Regions from separate parts of the Nonomuraea sp. NPDC050328 genome, predicted to be linked through region 2. Evidence: riboswitches for the same ligand, from Rfam matches in the RefSeq annotation. Region 2 holds a riboswitch; the other holds the start of a gene.
The links. A riboswitch is a leader RNA that binds a small molecule or an ion and turns the genes downstream of it on or off. The one in region 2 is predicted to bind cyclic di-AMP.
Positions count from the first base shown of each region.

Region 1 (7,393 bases), on a different contig from region 2:
GGATGACCGACTCGATGGCGTTCTTGACCTGGGCGTGCTTGACGCCGAGGAAGACCGGCTGGAGCGAGGCGGCGGACTTGGCGAAGATCTCGCCGGAGGGCGCGTTGTCGAAGAACTCGCTCTTGGCGCCCTGCACCTTCGGGTCGGCCTGGGCCTTGGTGTTGCTCGGCATGTTGCCGAACTCGGCGAAGACGTCGGCCTGGACGGCGGCGCTGGTCAGGTAGTCGGCGACCTGCGCGGCCTCCTTCGGGTGCTTGCTCTGCTTGGGCACCGCGAGCCAGGAGCCGCCCCAGTTGCCGCCGCCGCCCGGGACCGCGGCGACGTCCCACTTGCCCTTGCCGGCGTCACCGGCGTTGCCCTGGACCACGCCGAGCATCCAGGAGGGGCAGCCGAGGGTGGCGAAGGAGCCCTTCTGGGTGCCGGTCGCCCACTCGTCGGTGAAGTTGCGCAGCTTGGCGGTCAGGCCCCCCTGGCTCATCTTCTGGGCGAAGTCGAACGCCGTCCTGACCGCCGGGTTCTTGTCGACGATCAGGTTGTTGTCCTTGTCGAAGTAGGTGACGTTGCCGTTCTTGGCCGCCTCCTGGTAGAGCAGCACCTGGTAGAGGGTGTTGGTGCCGTCGGTGAACTTCGTGTCGGGCACCTTGGCCTGGAACTGCTGGCCCACCTTCATGAACTCGTCCCAGGTCGGCCACAGGGCGCTGACCTCGTCGCGCTCGGAGGGCAGGCCGGCCTTCTTGAACAGATCCTTGCGGTAGCAGAGGCTCATGCCGCCGATGTCGGTGCCGAGGGCGAAGACCTTGCCGTCGCCGGCGACGCCGTTCTCCCACTTCCAGGCGGGGAAGTCGGCCTGGCGCTTGTCGAGCCCGAACTCCTTCAGGTCGGCCCACCAGGCGCTGTTGGCCTTCGCCAGGCCCATGCCGCCCTCGTCGATGCCCACCACGTCGCCCGCGCCGCTGCCGGCCTGCAGCCACTGGATCATCTGGGGCCAGTACTGCTGCTCGAACTGGTCGGTGAGGTTCTCGTGCTTGATCTGGATGTCCTTGTGCTCGGCGTTCCACTTCTCGACCGCGGTCTTGTAGCCGAAGTTGGCGCCGCCGCCGAAGGTCTGCACGCGGATGGTGATCGGCTCGGCCTGCGCGGCGGGGGAGCCGGCGCCGCCGGTGGCCGCGGGGGTGGTGGTGCCGTTCGAGCCGCAGGAGACCAGCGCCATGGCGGCCAGGGCCGCGACCGCGCCGCGGCGCTTGCTGATGGTCATGAGGTCCTCTTTCGTGTGCGCCCGTGGGGGATTCGGGGGTGAGGCTTGGGAGCGCTCCCATGAAGAGTGGCCATGGTGGGCTCGCTCGTCAACGGGCTGAAACACAACCGTGACCGAGAGAGCGTTTTCTGGTTTCTTAAACGGATATGTCGGCATGAAGGGGACGGAGGGGATGCTGGGAGCGCTCCCATACTGGGTGTCGCGAAACACGCAAGAAACGCCCGCCCCTGGGGAGGGGCGGGCGTCTCTTGGGGAGGGGGTGCCCCTGGGAGGGGCGGGCGCTTCTGCGGTGGTCACCGGGAAGTGGAGGCGGCCCGGGGGACGGGCCGCGAGCTCCTACTTGCCGTACTCGGGGTAGCCGTAGCCGACGACCTGGGACTTCGGCCGGACACGCTGCTCGACCTTGCCGTTGCCGGTGTTGCCCTCGATCGTGGTGATCGTGCCGTTGCCGTTGTCCTTCTCGACGAAGCCCACGTGGGCGATGCCGTCCAGGCTCTTGCTGCCGGACCAGGAGAAGAAGACGACCGCGCCGGGCTTGGGCGTGGTGCCCCAGCGGTTGTTGTTCTTGAACCACTTGGCGTGGGTCACGGTGTAGGCGTCCCAGCCAACGGAGCTGCGGGCGCCGGTGTGCTCACCGACCCAGGACACGAACATCGAGCACCAGGCGGCGTTCAGGTAGGCCTTGGTGGAGCCGCCGTCACGCTTGATGGTCTCCTGGGCGCGCTTGGAGGCGGCGTACCAGTTCTGGAACTTGGTGCCTCCGCCACTGGAGTTCTCGCTCACGCCGATCTGCTGACGGGCGAGGCCGAGGACCTTGGTGAGGGACGGCTTGGCCGGCATGGCGGCCTTGGGTGCCGCGGCGGGCGCGGCGGGTGCTTCCTTGGGGGCGTTGAAGGCGAGTGCGGCGACCTCGGGGACGCCGCCGATCTCGGGCTTGACGGTGTCAGCGTGTGCGACGTGGGCGCCGAATCCGGTGGCCGCGAAGAGGGCGGCGCCGAGACCGGCGGAGACGAGCTGGGCCTTGGAAGGACGCACGCGACGGTGTTTTGCCATGAGGGAAAGGACACTCCTTGCTTCATGCCGCTTACCGGGTTAGCTGACGGGTTCGGACGTGAAGCTGCCCTACGGCGCGCCCCTGGCGGGGTCGGCGCCGATTCACCCCAGTGAGACTTTTGGGTCCCCGGTTCCGCACGGTGGCGGATTCAGCGGTCACAGGCGGGGGCCTGTGAGAGGTGGTCGGTCAAGGCAAGGAACGGATGGCCGTTCGTTTGCCGGGAGTGACCAAAAGGTAATACACGCGGCAAGGAGATTACAAATCTGTAAATGTCCGGGCAGTAAAATCGGCTGTAGATCAATAGCCGCCGATCTACGGAAAACCCCTGTGGGCAGGGCGATCGGGGAATCGGCCGGTTCGCCGGACCCCCATGAGTAGATCTTTTTCGGACCCTCCGCCAGCCCCTGACTTTACCTTTGCCGACGGCGTTCCCCCGGCCCGGGACCGGGGGAACGCAACGGCCGGGATCAGCCGAATTCGGCCGGGTCGGGACCCAGGCGCTTGCCGTTGTTCAGCGCGCCGATCGCGGCCATGTCCTCGGCGTCCAGGATGAAGTCGAAGACGTCGATGTTCTCCTTGATCCGCGACGGGGTGACCGACTTGGGGATCACCACGTTGCCGAGCTGGATGTGCCAGCGCAGCACGATCTGGGCGGGCGTGCGCCCGTGCTTCTCGCCCAGCGTGGCCAGCGCCCGCTCCTCCAGCAGCCCCCGGCCCTGGCCGAGCGGGCTCCACGCCTCGGTCAGGATGCCGTTGGCCTCGTGGAAGGCGCGCAGCTCGGTCTGCGGCAGGTTGGGGTGCAGCTCGATCTGGTTGATCGAGGGCACGATCTGCGTCTCGTCCATCAGCCGCTGGAGGTTCTTGACGGTGAAGTTGGAGACGCCGATGGCGCGCACCCGGCCGTCGTGGTACAGCCGCTCGAGCTCCTTCCACGCCTGGACGTAGAGGTCCTGCTTGGGCGCGGGCCAGTGGATCAGGAACAGGTCGAGCTGGTCGAGGCCGAGCCGCGCCATGCTCTCCTCGAACGCCTCCGCCACCCGGCCGTGGTCGTCGTTCCAGAGCTTGGTGGTGATGAAGAGCTTCTCGCGCGGCAGCCCGGAGTTGCGCACGGCCCGGCCGACGCCCTCCTCGTTGTTGTACAGCCGCGCGGTGTCGATGCTGCGGTAGCCCGCCTCCAGGGCCAGCCCGACCGCCCGCTCGGCGTCCTCGTCGGGCACCTGCCAGACGCCGTAGCCGAGCTGCGGAATCTGGACGCCGTCGGTGTTGAGCAGCAGTGAGTTCATGCATCTCATTGTTCACCCTGCGTTACCGATGGCGTCAGAGGGCCGGGTTAGTGTCGGGCCACGGTCGTCGGCCCGCGGGATCGCCCGTGCGGTTCCGTGAGGAGAGGGAGGCCCATAGCGTGTGGCCGGCCTGGGTGGAATCGCCACTCCAGATGATTTGCGCGGTGGAAGCCCACCACGCCGGCCTGCTCGGGCCCACGACGGTGATCGTGCCGCGGGCGGGCGTGCGCGCCCTGCGCGCCACCCGCGCCGAGCTCGCGCGGCTCGGCCTGCCTCTGGGGGTGGAGGTGGCCGAGCCGCGCGAACGTATGCCCAGCCGCCTGGGGGCGGTGGGCGACGCCTTCTCCGGCCGCGTGCAGGTGCGCTGGCTGACCTCGTGGCGGCCGGTGGTGATCGTGGACGACGGGCTGGCGACCATCCGGCTGCTGGAGCTGCTGGCCGCGGGTCCCGGCCGGCCGCTGGTCCGAGCCCGCGCGACGCCGGGCGTGGCCCGCCGTGCGCTGGGGCTGGCCGCCGGGCTGCGGCTGCACGCCGGCAAGCGCCGGGTGACGGTGTTCACCGCGCTGCCGGTGGAGGAGCGGCTGGCGGAAGCCGTACGATCCGCGGGGTTCGACGTGATCAGCCACGACTTCGCCTGGCTGCGGGCGCAGCCGCTCGACCGGCCTGGACCGCCGCAGCGCACCGTCGTGCTCGGCACCTCGCTGGTCCGCAACGGCCTGGTCCACCGCGACCGCTACCTCGGCTGGATCACCGCGCTGGCGGCCGACGAGCCCGTCGCCTACTTCCCGCACCGCCGCGAGGACCCGACCGACCTGGCGCTGCTGCGCGAGCGGCCCGGCATCACCGTGCACGAGCCCGGCATGCCCGCCGAGCTCAGCCTGCGAGGTCTGGGCGCCGAGCAGCGCGTGCTCAGCCTGCCCTCCACCGCGATCAGCTCGCTGCGCGTCCTGCTGAGCCCGCGCGGCGTCGCCGTCGAGCCGGTCGAGGTCCCCGACGACTGGTGGACCAGCCGCGCCGCACCCGACCTGCGCGACCATCTCACCCTCTCCGGGGGCCCGGCCTCCGGCCTCTCAGGAAGAGCCGCCCGACCGTGAAGATCCTGGCCGTCGCCGATTCCGACTCCTACCTGAAGTGGGCGGCCTGCCTCCTGGACGATCTGCCCGCCGGCTGCCACGCCGAGCTCGCCGTCGTCCGCACCCCGATCGTGCCCTCCGCCCAGCAGATCGCCGCCGCCGCGGGCGCCCGCCCGCTCGCGGGCGTCCTGTCCGCCCGGGCCCTGCGGCGTACGGCGGAGCGGCTGCGCCCCGACGCCATCGTGGTGGCCTGCACCGGCCCGGTTGTCGACGTGCTGGTCTCCTCGGTGCTGGCCGGGCTGCGGCCCCGCCCGGTGTTCGTCACCGGCCTGCCGGGGATCGCGGTGCCGGCGACCGAGAAGGCCTGGCTCTACCGCAGCGGCTGCGACCTGTTCGTGGCGCACAGCGCACGCGAGGTGGCCGAGTTCGAGGCGCTGTCCCGGCAGCTCGGCGGCGGCGGCGCGGTCGGCCTGGCCCGGCTGCCCTTCCTGCGCACGGCCCCCACGCCGGGCCGGCCGCAGGCGGCGGGGGAGCGGCGGCGCGTGGTCTTCGCCACGCAGGCCAAGGTGCCCGGCCCGCGCGAGCAGCGCGAGCGGATCCTGCTGGCCCTGGCCGAGCTGGCGGAGGCCCGGCCCGACCTGGACGTCGTGGTCAAGCTCCGCGCGCTGGAGGGCGAGCGCCAGACGCACAACGAGCGCCACCCCTACCCCCGTCTCTGGCGCGACCTGGGTGAGCCCGGGCGGCTGAGCTTCGAGGCCGGCTCCATGCAGGAGCATCTGGACCGCGCGGCGGGGTTCGTCACGGTGAGCTCGACCGCGGCGCTGGAGGCGATCGCCCGCGAGGTGCCCCTGCTGGTGCTGGACGACTTCGGGGTCAGCGCCGAGATGATCAACCTGGTCTTCGAGGGCAGCGGGGTGCTCGGCTCCCTGGCCGAGCTGGCCGCGGGGCGCTTCCGCGATCCCGATCCGGCCTGGTGCGAGGCCAACTACTTCCAGCGCGACAGCGACTGGGTGGGCCTGCTCACCGCGCTGGCCGCCGGGCCGCGGATGCGCTCGCGCTCCCTGCTCGACGGGCCCGAGCACGCCGCCGCCCGCCGCCGGGCCCGGCTGCGCGTCGAGGTGCCGCCGCGGCTGCTGCGCGCCGGCTACCGCGCCAAGCGCAAGCTGCGCCGCGCCCTGGCGTGACGCTTTGCAACCACTTCCCAATCACTTACAAGTCCCCCGTGCCAGCCTCCCCGCGTGACGCAAATCTCGCCAGAGATCGCCCCGGCGGCCCCGCCGGGCTCCCACCCGGGGACTCTCACCGCCCTGCTGCGCCTGCGCGCCGCCACCCTGCCCGACGTCGCGCCGCACGTCTACGTGCTCGACGACCAGCACCTCATCGCCGTCACGCACGCCCAGCTCGACCAGCGCGCCCAGGCGGTCGCCGCGGCGCTGCGAGGGCTGGCCGCGCCCGGCGACCGGGTGCTGCTCGCCTACGACACCGGCCCCGACTTCGCCGACGCCTTCTTCGGCTGCCTGTACGCCGGCGTGCTGCCGGTCCCGGTGCCGCCCCCGGCCGGCGGGGCGCTCAGCGAGCGCTTCGAGGCCGTCGCGCTCGACTGCGACCCGCGCCTCGTGCTCACCACCAGCGGGCTCGCCCCGCTCGTCGAAGGCGCTCTGGCCACCGACCAGCTGCCCGACCTGCCGTTCGAGCCGTTACCCGCCGACCCGGAGGCGGTGGCCTACCTGCAGTACACCGCGGGGACGACGGGAGCTCCCCGCGGCGTCGCGATCACCCACGGCGGGGCCTTCGCCAACCTCGCGCAGATCACCGAGCTGTCGGGAGCCGGCCCGCACGACCGCATGGTGGCCTGGCTGCCGCTCTTCCATGACATGGGCCTGGGCGCCCAGTTGCTCATGCCGATGTACGCCGGCTACGACTGCTGGATGATGCAGCCGCTGGCCTTCGTCCGGCGGCCTCAGGAGTGGCTGCGGCTGCTGGCCGACCTGGGCGCGACCTGCACCGCCACGCCGGGCTTCGGCCTGCGGATGGCGCTGCGCAAGACCACACCCGAGCAGCGCGCCGGGCTGGACCTGAGCGGGCTGCGCGTCGTCCTGGTCGGGGCCGAGCCGCTGTACGCCGACGACCTCGACCGCTTCCTCGCCGCCACCGGGATCTCCCCGGACGCGCTCTTCCCCTCGTACGGCCTGGCCGAGGGGGCCTTCATGGTCTCCGGCGGAGGCCGCGCCGTCCTGGAGGCCGACACCGCCGCCCTGGCCTGGGGCCGCCTGGCGCCCGGACGCGGCCGGCGCGTGCGCGGCTCGGGCCGGGTGCTGCCCGGCACCACCGTGCAGATCGCCGACCCGGTCACCGGCCGGCCGCTGGAGCCGGGCGAGATCGGGGAGATCGTCATCGACGGCCCGGCCGTCACCCCCGGCTACTGGAACGAGCCACCCAGGCACGGGCCGCTGCCCACCGGCGACCTGGGCGCCTTCCACGACGGCGAGCTGTACGTGCTGGGCCGCGTCGAGGACTCCTTCCTGCGCGACGGCCGCGTCCACCACGCCCACGACGTGGAACGCACCATCGCCGAGGTCTGCGGCGACCACGTCCGCGCGGCCGTCTTCGCCGGCGAGCACCAGGTCGTCGCGGTCGTCGAGATGGCCGACGGCCCCGACCCCGCCCCGGCCGTCTGGGAGCGGCACGGCCTGGAGCTCAAGGTCGTCACCGTCAAGCGCGGCGGCGT
Region 1 covers NZ_JBITIW010000003.1:720,954-728,346, reverse strand. The annotation lists gene ACIBG7_RS14835 (ABC transporter substrate-binding protein) at 1-1,255, opposite strand, end outside; gene ACIBG7_RS14830 (CHAP domain-containing protein) at 1,592-2,308, opposite strand; cyclic di-AMP (ydaO/yuaA leader) riboswitch at 2,320-2,473, opposite strand; gene ACIBG7_RS14825 (aldo/keto reductase) at 2,777-3,592, opposite strand; gene ACIBG7_RS14820 (hypothetical protein) at 3,757-4,686, shown strand; gene ACIBG7_RS14815 (DUF6716 putative glycosyltransferase) at 4,683-5,849, shown strand; gene ACIBG7_RS14810 (AMP-binding protein) at 5,904-7,393, shown strand, end outside.
Region 1: another riboswitch for cyclic di-AMP. It lies ahead of ACIBG7_RS14830 (CHAP domain-containing protein); the one in region 2 lies ahead of ACIBG7_RS09405 (C40 family peptidase).

Region 2 (7,393 bases):
GGGGCCAGCCGGGCCACGCACCGCTGCTCGCGGCCGTCCGGGGCGAGCCTGGCGGTGAAGAAGAGCGTCTCGCTCGACAGGCCGTTGCCGGTTGGGCGCTCCAGCTCGGAGACCGCCGAGCGCTCGCCGGTCCGGCCGCGCAGCCAGGTCTGGACGCGCAGGCGCAGGTCGTCGAGGTCGCGGGTGGAGGTGCGCAACTGCTCCGGCATGGCACAGTCGTATACCCCTACCAAGCGCTTGTCCAGGTTCGGTCACGGGTGCGGCAGCCGTACCCTTGTGAAAAGAAAGACAACCTGACGGAGGCGTAAGGATGAGCTCAGCCGGCGAAGGCCTGTCTCGTCCGCTTCCCGAGCAAGTCCGGCTCAACGTCGTGGATCTGGCCGCCCAGGTGCTCGGGTCGGCGCCCGCTGCCGCCATTCCGCCGCCGCTGCGCGGCATCGCGCGCTTCGATCCGCGCAAGCGCGCCAAGCTCGGCGGCGCGCCGATCGCCGCCCAGCTCGAGAACGACAAGGAATTCCGCGAGCTGGTCGCCGAGGCCGTCGAGAAGGGCTGGCCCGAGCTCGCGGCGAGCCTGGCCGAAGGCACCGTCCCGCCCGCGGCCGACCCCGTGCTGGTGGCTGCCGCTGCCTATCTCATCCGCCCGCCCGGCTGGCCGCAGATGGTGGAGTCCGCCCGCGCCGACCTCGAACAGGTGGCCGCCGCCGCCGAGGGCAGCGCGCAGGAGCAGACCGTCGTGCGGCTGCGCGAGCAGGTCGCCGCGCTGAAGAGCGCGGCCAAGGAGGAGGCCGAGCGGCTGCGCGAGCAGCTCAAGGCGGCCCGCGCGGAGAACTCCGACCTGCGCCGCAAGCTTCACGAGTCGCGCGAGCGCGCCAAGGCCGCCGACCGGCGCGCCGAGGAGCTGGAGCAGGAGGCCCAGGAGGCCCGATCGCTGGCCGCCAGCGCGGGCAGCTCGGGCGAGGCCGAGCTGCGCCGGCTCAAGGAACGGCTCCACGACGTCGAACGGCAGCTCGAAGCCTCCCGCCGCGCCGCCCGCGAGGGCCGCAGCATCGAGGACGCGCGCATCCGCGTGCTGCTCGACGCGCTGCAGGACGCCTCGGCCGGGCTGCGCCGCGAGCTGGCGCTGCCGACCACCATCCACCGGCCGGCCGACTCGGTCACCGGCCTGGCCCCGGGCACGCCCAAGGTCGCGGCGCGGGCGCTGGCCGACGACGACCCGCAGCTCTTCGACCAGATCGTGGCGCTGCCCCAGGTCCATCTGATCATCGACGGCTACAACGTCACCAAGACCGGGTACGGCACGCTGACCCTGGCCGACCAGCGGGCCCGGCTGATGACCGGCCTGGCCGGGCTGGTCGCGCAGACCCGCATCGAGGTCACCGTGGTCTTCGACGGCGCCGAGCTCAACGCGCACGTCGCGGTCAACGCCCCGCGCGGCGTCCGGGTGCTGTTCAGCCAGCCGGGGGAGATCGCCGACGACCTCATCCGGCAGCTCGTGCGCGCCGAGCCGCCGGGCCGCGCGGTGGCCGTGGTCTCCTCCGACCGAGAGGTGGCCGAATCGGTGCGGAAGATGGGAGCCAGACCGGTTCCGTCCGCTCTGCTGTTGCGCCGGCTCGGCCGCGCCTAGCGTTTGCCGGGGCAGGATTCCCCGAAGCGTTCAGTTCACACCTGCAACTTCTGTACCATTTGCCCCAGGTGTGATCACTGGGAGGCGACGCTGTGAGGTTGGGCCGGGTACCGCTGGTCGCCGGATTGGCGGTCGGAGCGTTGCTGGTACATCCCGGCGGGGCGGTCGCCGACCCCAAGCCGACCGTCCGGCAGGCCAAGGCCCGCCTGGCGAAGCTCAACGACCAGGCCGACAAGGTCGTCGACCGCTACAACAAGGCGACCGAGGACTACAAGGCCGCCAAGAGCCGGTACGGCAAGCTGAACGAGCGCTACAAGGCCAAGCTGGCCACCGTCGCCGGGCTGCGCTCGCAGGTGGTCACCATGGCGGTCGACAGCTACCAGACCGGCACCGACCTGACCGCCGCCACGGTGGTCCTCGGCAACGACAGCCCGGCCGACACGCTCACCGGCATGGCCCTGGCCGACCAGCTCGCCGCCGAGCGCGGCCAGCGCCTGGCGCAGTTCCTCCAGGAGAACCAGGGCCTGAAGGCCCAGCGGGACGAGGCCGAGAGCGCGCTGAGCGACGCCGACGCCAAGCGGGACAAGGTCGCCGATGACCGGTCCGAGATCCTCAAGCTGATCAAGAAGCAGAAGGCCCTGCTGGTCCGGCTGGGCGCCTACAAGACCGGTGACCCCAACAGCCCGGGTCTGGTCTACAACGGCCCGGCCCGTGGCAACGCCGCCGCCGCGCTCACCTTCGCCTACGCCCAGGTCGGCAAGCCGTACCGGTACGGAGGCACGGGGCCGGACGGCTTCGACTGCTCCGGGCTGACCCAGGCCGCGTGGCGGGCGGGCGGCGTGGAGCTGCCGCGCACGACGTGGGACCAGTGGGCCTGGGGCGCCAACCGCAAGGTGGACCTCAAGGCGCTCCAGCCGGGCGACCTGGTCTTCAGCGAGGGTCTGGGGCACGTGAGCCTGTACGCGGGCGACGGCAAGATCGTGCACGCGCCGCAGACCGGTGATGTGGTCAAGGTGGTCAACCTCGCCGACTACGGCCGACCGCTGGTAGGCGCCGTCCGCCCCTAAGGTGGTGAGAAATATCACCTTATAAAGGGGCGCTTCCGTGTGGCTTCGTGACGCCGTCCTGTACCAGATCTACCCCCAGAGCTTCGCCGACGCCAACGGCGACGGCATCGGCGACCTCGCCGGCATCGAGTCGCGCCTGGACTACCTGTCCTGGCTCGGCGTCGACGCGCTCTGGCTGAGCCCGTGCTTCGCCTCGCCGATGGCCGACGCCGGCTACGACGTGCGCGACTACTTCAGCATCGACCCCCGCTACGGCACCGAGGCGGACCTGCTCTCCCTGGTGGAGAAGGCCCGCGCCAAGGGCATCCGCATCCTGCTCGACCTGGTCGCCGGGCACACCTCCGACCAGCACCCGTGGTTCCTGGCCTCCGCCGCCGACCCCGGCGACCACCGCTACATCTGGTCCGACCGTGAGGTCCCCGGCTTCGTGCCCTCACCGGGCAGCCGGCCGGGCTCCTACCGCCCCAACTTCTTCGCCTTCCAGCCGGCCCTGAACTTCGGCTACGCGCGTCAGGACGAGGCCGAGCCCTGGCGCCAGCCGGTCGACGCGGAAGGGCCCACGGTCAACCGCAGGGCGCTGCGCGAGATCATGTCCCACTGGCTGGAGCGCGGCGTGTCGGGCTTCCGGGTGGACATGGCCGCCTCGCTGGTCAAGGACGACCCCGGCCACGTGGAGACCGCCAAGCTCTGGCGCGAGCTGCGCGGCTGGCTCGACGAGGCCTTCCCGGAGGCCGTGCTGCTGTCGGAGTGGGGCGATCCCAAGGTCTCGGTGCCCGGCGGCTTCCACGCCGACTTCTTCCTGCACTTCTCCGGCCTGGCCTTCCGCTCGCTGTGGGACAACGGCGCGGTGACCACCGAGTGGGACAAGATCGACTCGCCCTACTTCGACCCGGCCGGGGCCGGCACGACCGCGCACTTCCTGGCCGAGTGGCAGGAGGCCATGGAGGTCATCGGCGCCTCCGGCCTGATCTCGCTGCCCTCCAGCAACCACGACTGGCCGCGCCTGGCCAGCGGCACGCGCGAGGGCGAGCAGCTCAGGGCCGCCTTCACCTTCCTGCTGACCTGGCCGGGCCTGCCGGCGATCTACTACGGCGACGAGATCGGCATGCGGTACGTGCCCGGCCTGCCGGACGTCGAGGGCAGCCGGCTCCTGCCCGGCTACAACCGCGCCGGCTCCCGTACCCCCATGCAGTGGGACAAGGCCGACCCGCAGATCACCTACCTGCCCGCCGACCCCGACCCGGCGCGCCCCAACGTCGCCGACCAGCGCGCCGACCCCGGCTCGCTGCTGCACACCGTCCGCGAGCTGATCGCCCTGCGCCGGGCCCATCCCGATCTCGGTACGGCGGAGCCGGTCGAAGTGCTGCACGCCGGTTACCCGTTCGTCTACCGGCGCGGGCGGTTCGTGGTCGCCGTCAACCCGGGCGCCGCGCCGGCGTCGGTCGAGCTGCCGGGTTCGCGAGGCCGGCTCGTATCCGGCGCGGCGGCGGACTGGATCCGGCTCGACGGCTTCGGTCACGCGATCTTCGAACTGGTGTGACGCATGTGACAGATGTGACTTGACGGGCATTGTGAGGAGGTCAGTGTGACGCGAATCACAAAGACATCACGAAACGGTGATGGAGCAGGGATCGCTCTTCTGACTATCGCGCGGGGAAATCCTGACTCTTGACGGTGGCTTTGCCCTCCGTTGGCGTGCGGGGTACTTTCTGGCCTCGCGGCGTTCCAGCCAGGACGCCGCGATTTCGCGAGTCGGCCGCAAGATCGCCGATCGGACAGATTGAGATCCGCTTGCCGAATCCGCGCAGCCAGGAGGCGCGGAGCCGGGGACCCAGAGTTCCAGGGGTGAATCAGCGCAGCGCGCTGTAGGGCGACCTTCCACGCCCGAATCCGTCAGCTAACCCGGTAGGCGTTCGTGGAAGTCCCGAGGAGACACCCTGTCTACCCGTCAGATCCCCCGTTTGTCATGCCTTGCCATGGGCGGAGTCGTGTTCGGCACCGCCCTCACCGGCCTCACCGCCACTCCGGCACAGGCCGTGACGAACACCCCCGCCGCCGCTCCGGTCACTTCGAGCGGTACCGCCACGGTGGTCACGACCACCGGGCGGCCTGCGAAGATCGCTTGGCCCGCCAAGGCCGCCCGGTCCGCCCGGGCCGCCAAGGCGGCCAGGCAGAAGGTGAGGGCCGCCAAGGCCGTCGCCGTCGCCAAGGCCCAGATCGGTGACCCGTACCGCTTCGGCGCCACCGGGCCCGGCTCGTTCGACTGCTCCGGCCTCGTCCAGTACGCCTGGCGCAAGGCCGGGATCAGGATCCCGCGCGTGACGCACAGCCAGTACGCGGGCATCAGGACCAAGGTGTCGTGGCGCAACCTGCGCCCCGGCGACCTGATGTTCTTCAGCGGGCGCGGGCACGTCGGCATGTACGTCGGCAAGGGCCGGATGGTCCACTCGCCTCGCACCGGCAAGACCGTGCGGGTCGAGAAGCTCAGCGGCTGGCGCAAGCGCGCCTTCGCCGGAGCGGTCCGCCCCGGCGGCTGACCTCGTGAAGGCCCCGCCCTGTTCCGGGCGGGGCCTTCGCAGGTTTCCCCCTCTGCTTCCCGGCTTTTCCGGCTGGGTGGGCGGGTGCCGCTAACCTGGCAGGATGCCGACCCGGGTGACCCGCAGAGCCGCACTGCTGCTCGCGCTCACCTGCACCGCGGCCGCCCCCCTCGACCCGCCGGCCCCCTTCCGCGGGGCCACCGCCACCCACGGCGCCGCCTCCCGCGTGCTCGCCGAGCCGGGCACGCCGGCCGGCCTCGACCTCCCCGACCTGGCCCGCCGCGCCGACACCGCCGCCACCCGCGTGGACCGCACGCTGGGCACCCGGGTCCGGCCCCTGGTCCTGGTCCCCGCCACCGACGCCGGCGCCGCCCGCCTGATCGGCGCCGCGCCCGAAGCCGTCGCCGGCCTCGCCGCCCTGGCCGACCAGGGCCGGGTGATCATCGTCCCTGGCGGCTACACCCGCCTCACCGAGACCGGCCGCGACGTCGTCCTCACCCACGAGCTCACCCACGTGGCCGCCGGAACCGGCCGCGTCCCGCCGTGGCTGCGCGAGGGCTTCGCCGACTACGTCGCCTACCGCGACTCCGGCCTGAGCGTCGAGGCCGCCGCCGCCGAGCTGCTGGCCGACATCCGGGCGGGACGCCTGCCGTACCGGCTGCCGGAGGGTTTCGGGCCGCCCCGGCAGGCTCAGGCCTACCAGGAGGCGTGGCTCGCCTGCCGGCTCATCGCCGCCGAGTACGGCGAGGCGCGGCTCGTGCGGCTCTACCGGGACGCCGCGCAGGGCAAGCTTGATCTGACGCCGTTCGGCGACTTCACCGCGAGATGGCGCGCCCATCTCAAGCACCTGGGGAGAGGCGATGACGGAGCGGGGGCTTGAGGGAGAGGTTCAAGGAGAGGTTCAGGGAGAGGCGATGGCCGAGGGGGAGCGCGGTGCGCCGAGGCCGGGGCTGCTGCGCAGGCAGGCGGGCATCGCGCTGGCCGTACTGGGCACGGCGATCGTGGCCGTGGTCGCGTTCACCACGCCCTGGGACCCGCTGCCGCTGCGGGTGCAGCCCGATCCGGCCCGTGACTTCACCCCGGCCGAGATCGCCCGCGCCCAGGCGTTCGACGCGGCGCTCAGCGCGCCCGCCTACCTGTCGCTCGGCCTCACCGTGCTCTTCGCCGGGATCCTCATCGCCACGCCCTTCGGCGCCCGCGTCCTGGCCCGGCTGCGCGGGCCGTGGTGGCTGCGGGTGCTGCTGGGCGTGCTCGTGCTCACCCTGCTGGTCGAGGCGCTGCGCTGGCCGCTGGGGATGTGGTACGAGGTACGGCTGCGCGAGTTCGGGCTGTCCACGCAGGACTGGGGCTCGTGGAGCGCCGACCGGCTCAAGAACATCGCCGTCCGCGTCGCCATCCTCGGCGTGATGATCGTCGTGCTGGCGGCGCTGGCGCGACGGCTCAAGCGCTGGTGGATCCCGGCCGCCGCCGGTGCCTTCGCCTTCACCCTCGCCGCCTCCTTCGTCTACCCGATCGTCTTCGAGCCCCTCTTCAACGACTTCCGCTCGATGCCTCCCGGCCAGCTCCGCACCGACCTGCTCGCCATGGCCCAGCGCGACGGCGTGCCCGTCGACGACGTGCTGATCGCCGACGCCTCCCGGCGCACCACCGCGCTCAACGCCTACGTCTCCGGCTTCGGCGCCACCCGCCGCATCGTCGTGTACGACACGCTGCTCAAGGCGCCCGCCGACGAGGTCGAGCTGATCGTCGCGCACGAACTCGGCCACGCCAAGAACCGCGACGTGCTCAACGGCACGCTCATCGGCGGGCTGGGCGCCGCCTTCGGCGCCGTCCTGCTCTTCCTGGTCTACGGTCTGGTACGGCGGCGCACCGGCGGCCTGTCCATCGCCGACCCCCGCGCGGTCGGCGTCGTCATGGGACTGATGAGCCTGGCCACCGTCCTGTCCGGCCCGCTCCAGAACGTCGTCAGCCGGCACGTCGAGGCCCGGGCCGACCTCAACTCCCTCGACCTCACCCGCGACCCGGCCACCTTCATCGCCATGCAGAAGCGGCTGGCCGTCACCAACATCTCCGACCTTTCGCCCGACTGGCTGGAGTACCTGCTGTACGCCTCCCACCCGACCGCCCCCCAGCGCATCGCCATGGCCCGCACCTGGGCCCTGGAG
Region 2 covers NZ_JBITIW010000002.1:692,547-699,939, forward strand. The annotation lists gene ACIBG7_RS09385 (phosphotransferase family protein) at 1-209, opposite strand, end outside; gene ACIBG7_RS09390 (NYN domain-containing protein) at 311-1,624, shown strand; gene ACIBG7_RS09395 (NlpC/P60 family protein) at 1,717-2,691, shown strand; gene ACIBG7_RS09400 (alpha-amylase family glycosyl hydrolase) at 2,729-4,231, shown strand; cyclic di-AMP (ydaO/yuaA leader) riboswitch at 4,474-4,618, shown strand; gene ACIBG7_RS09405 (C40 family peptidase) at 4,668-5,228, shown strand; gene ACIBG7_RS09410 (hypothetical protein) at 5,332-6,108, shown strand; gene ACIBG7_RS09415 (M48 family metallopeptidase) at 6,143-7,393, shown strand, end outside.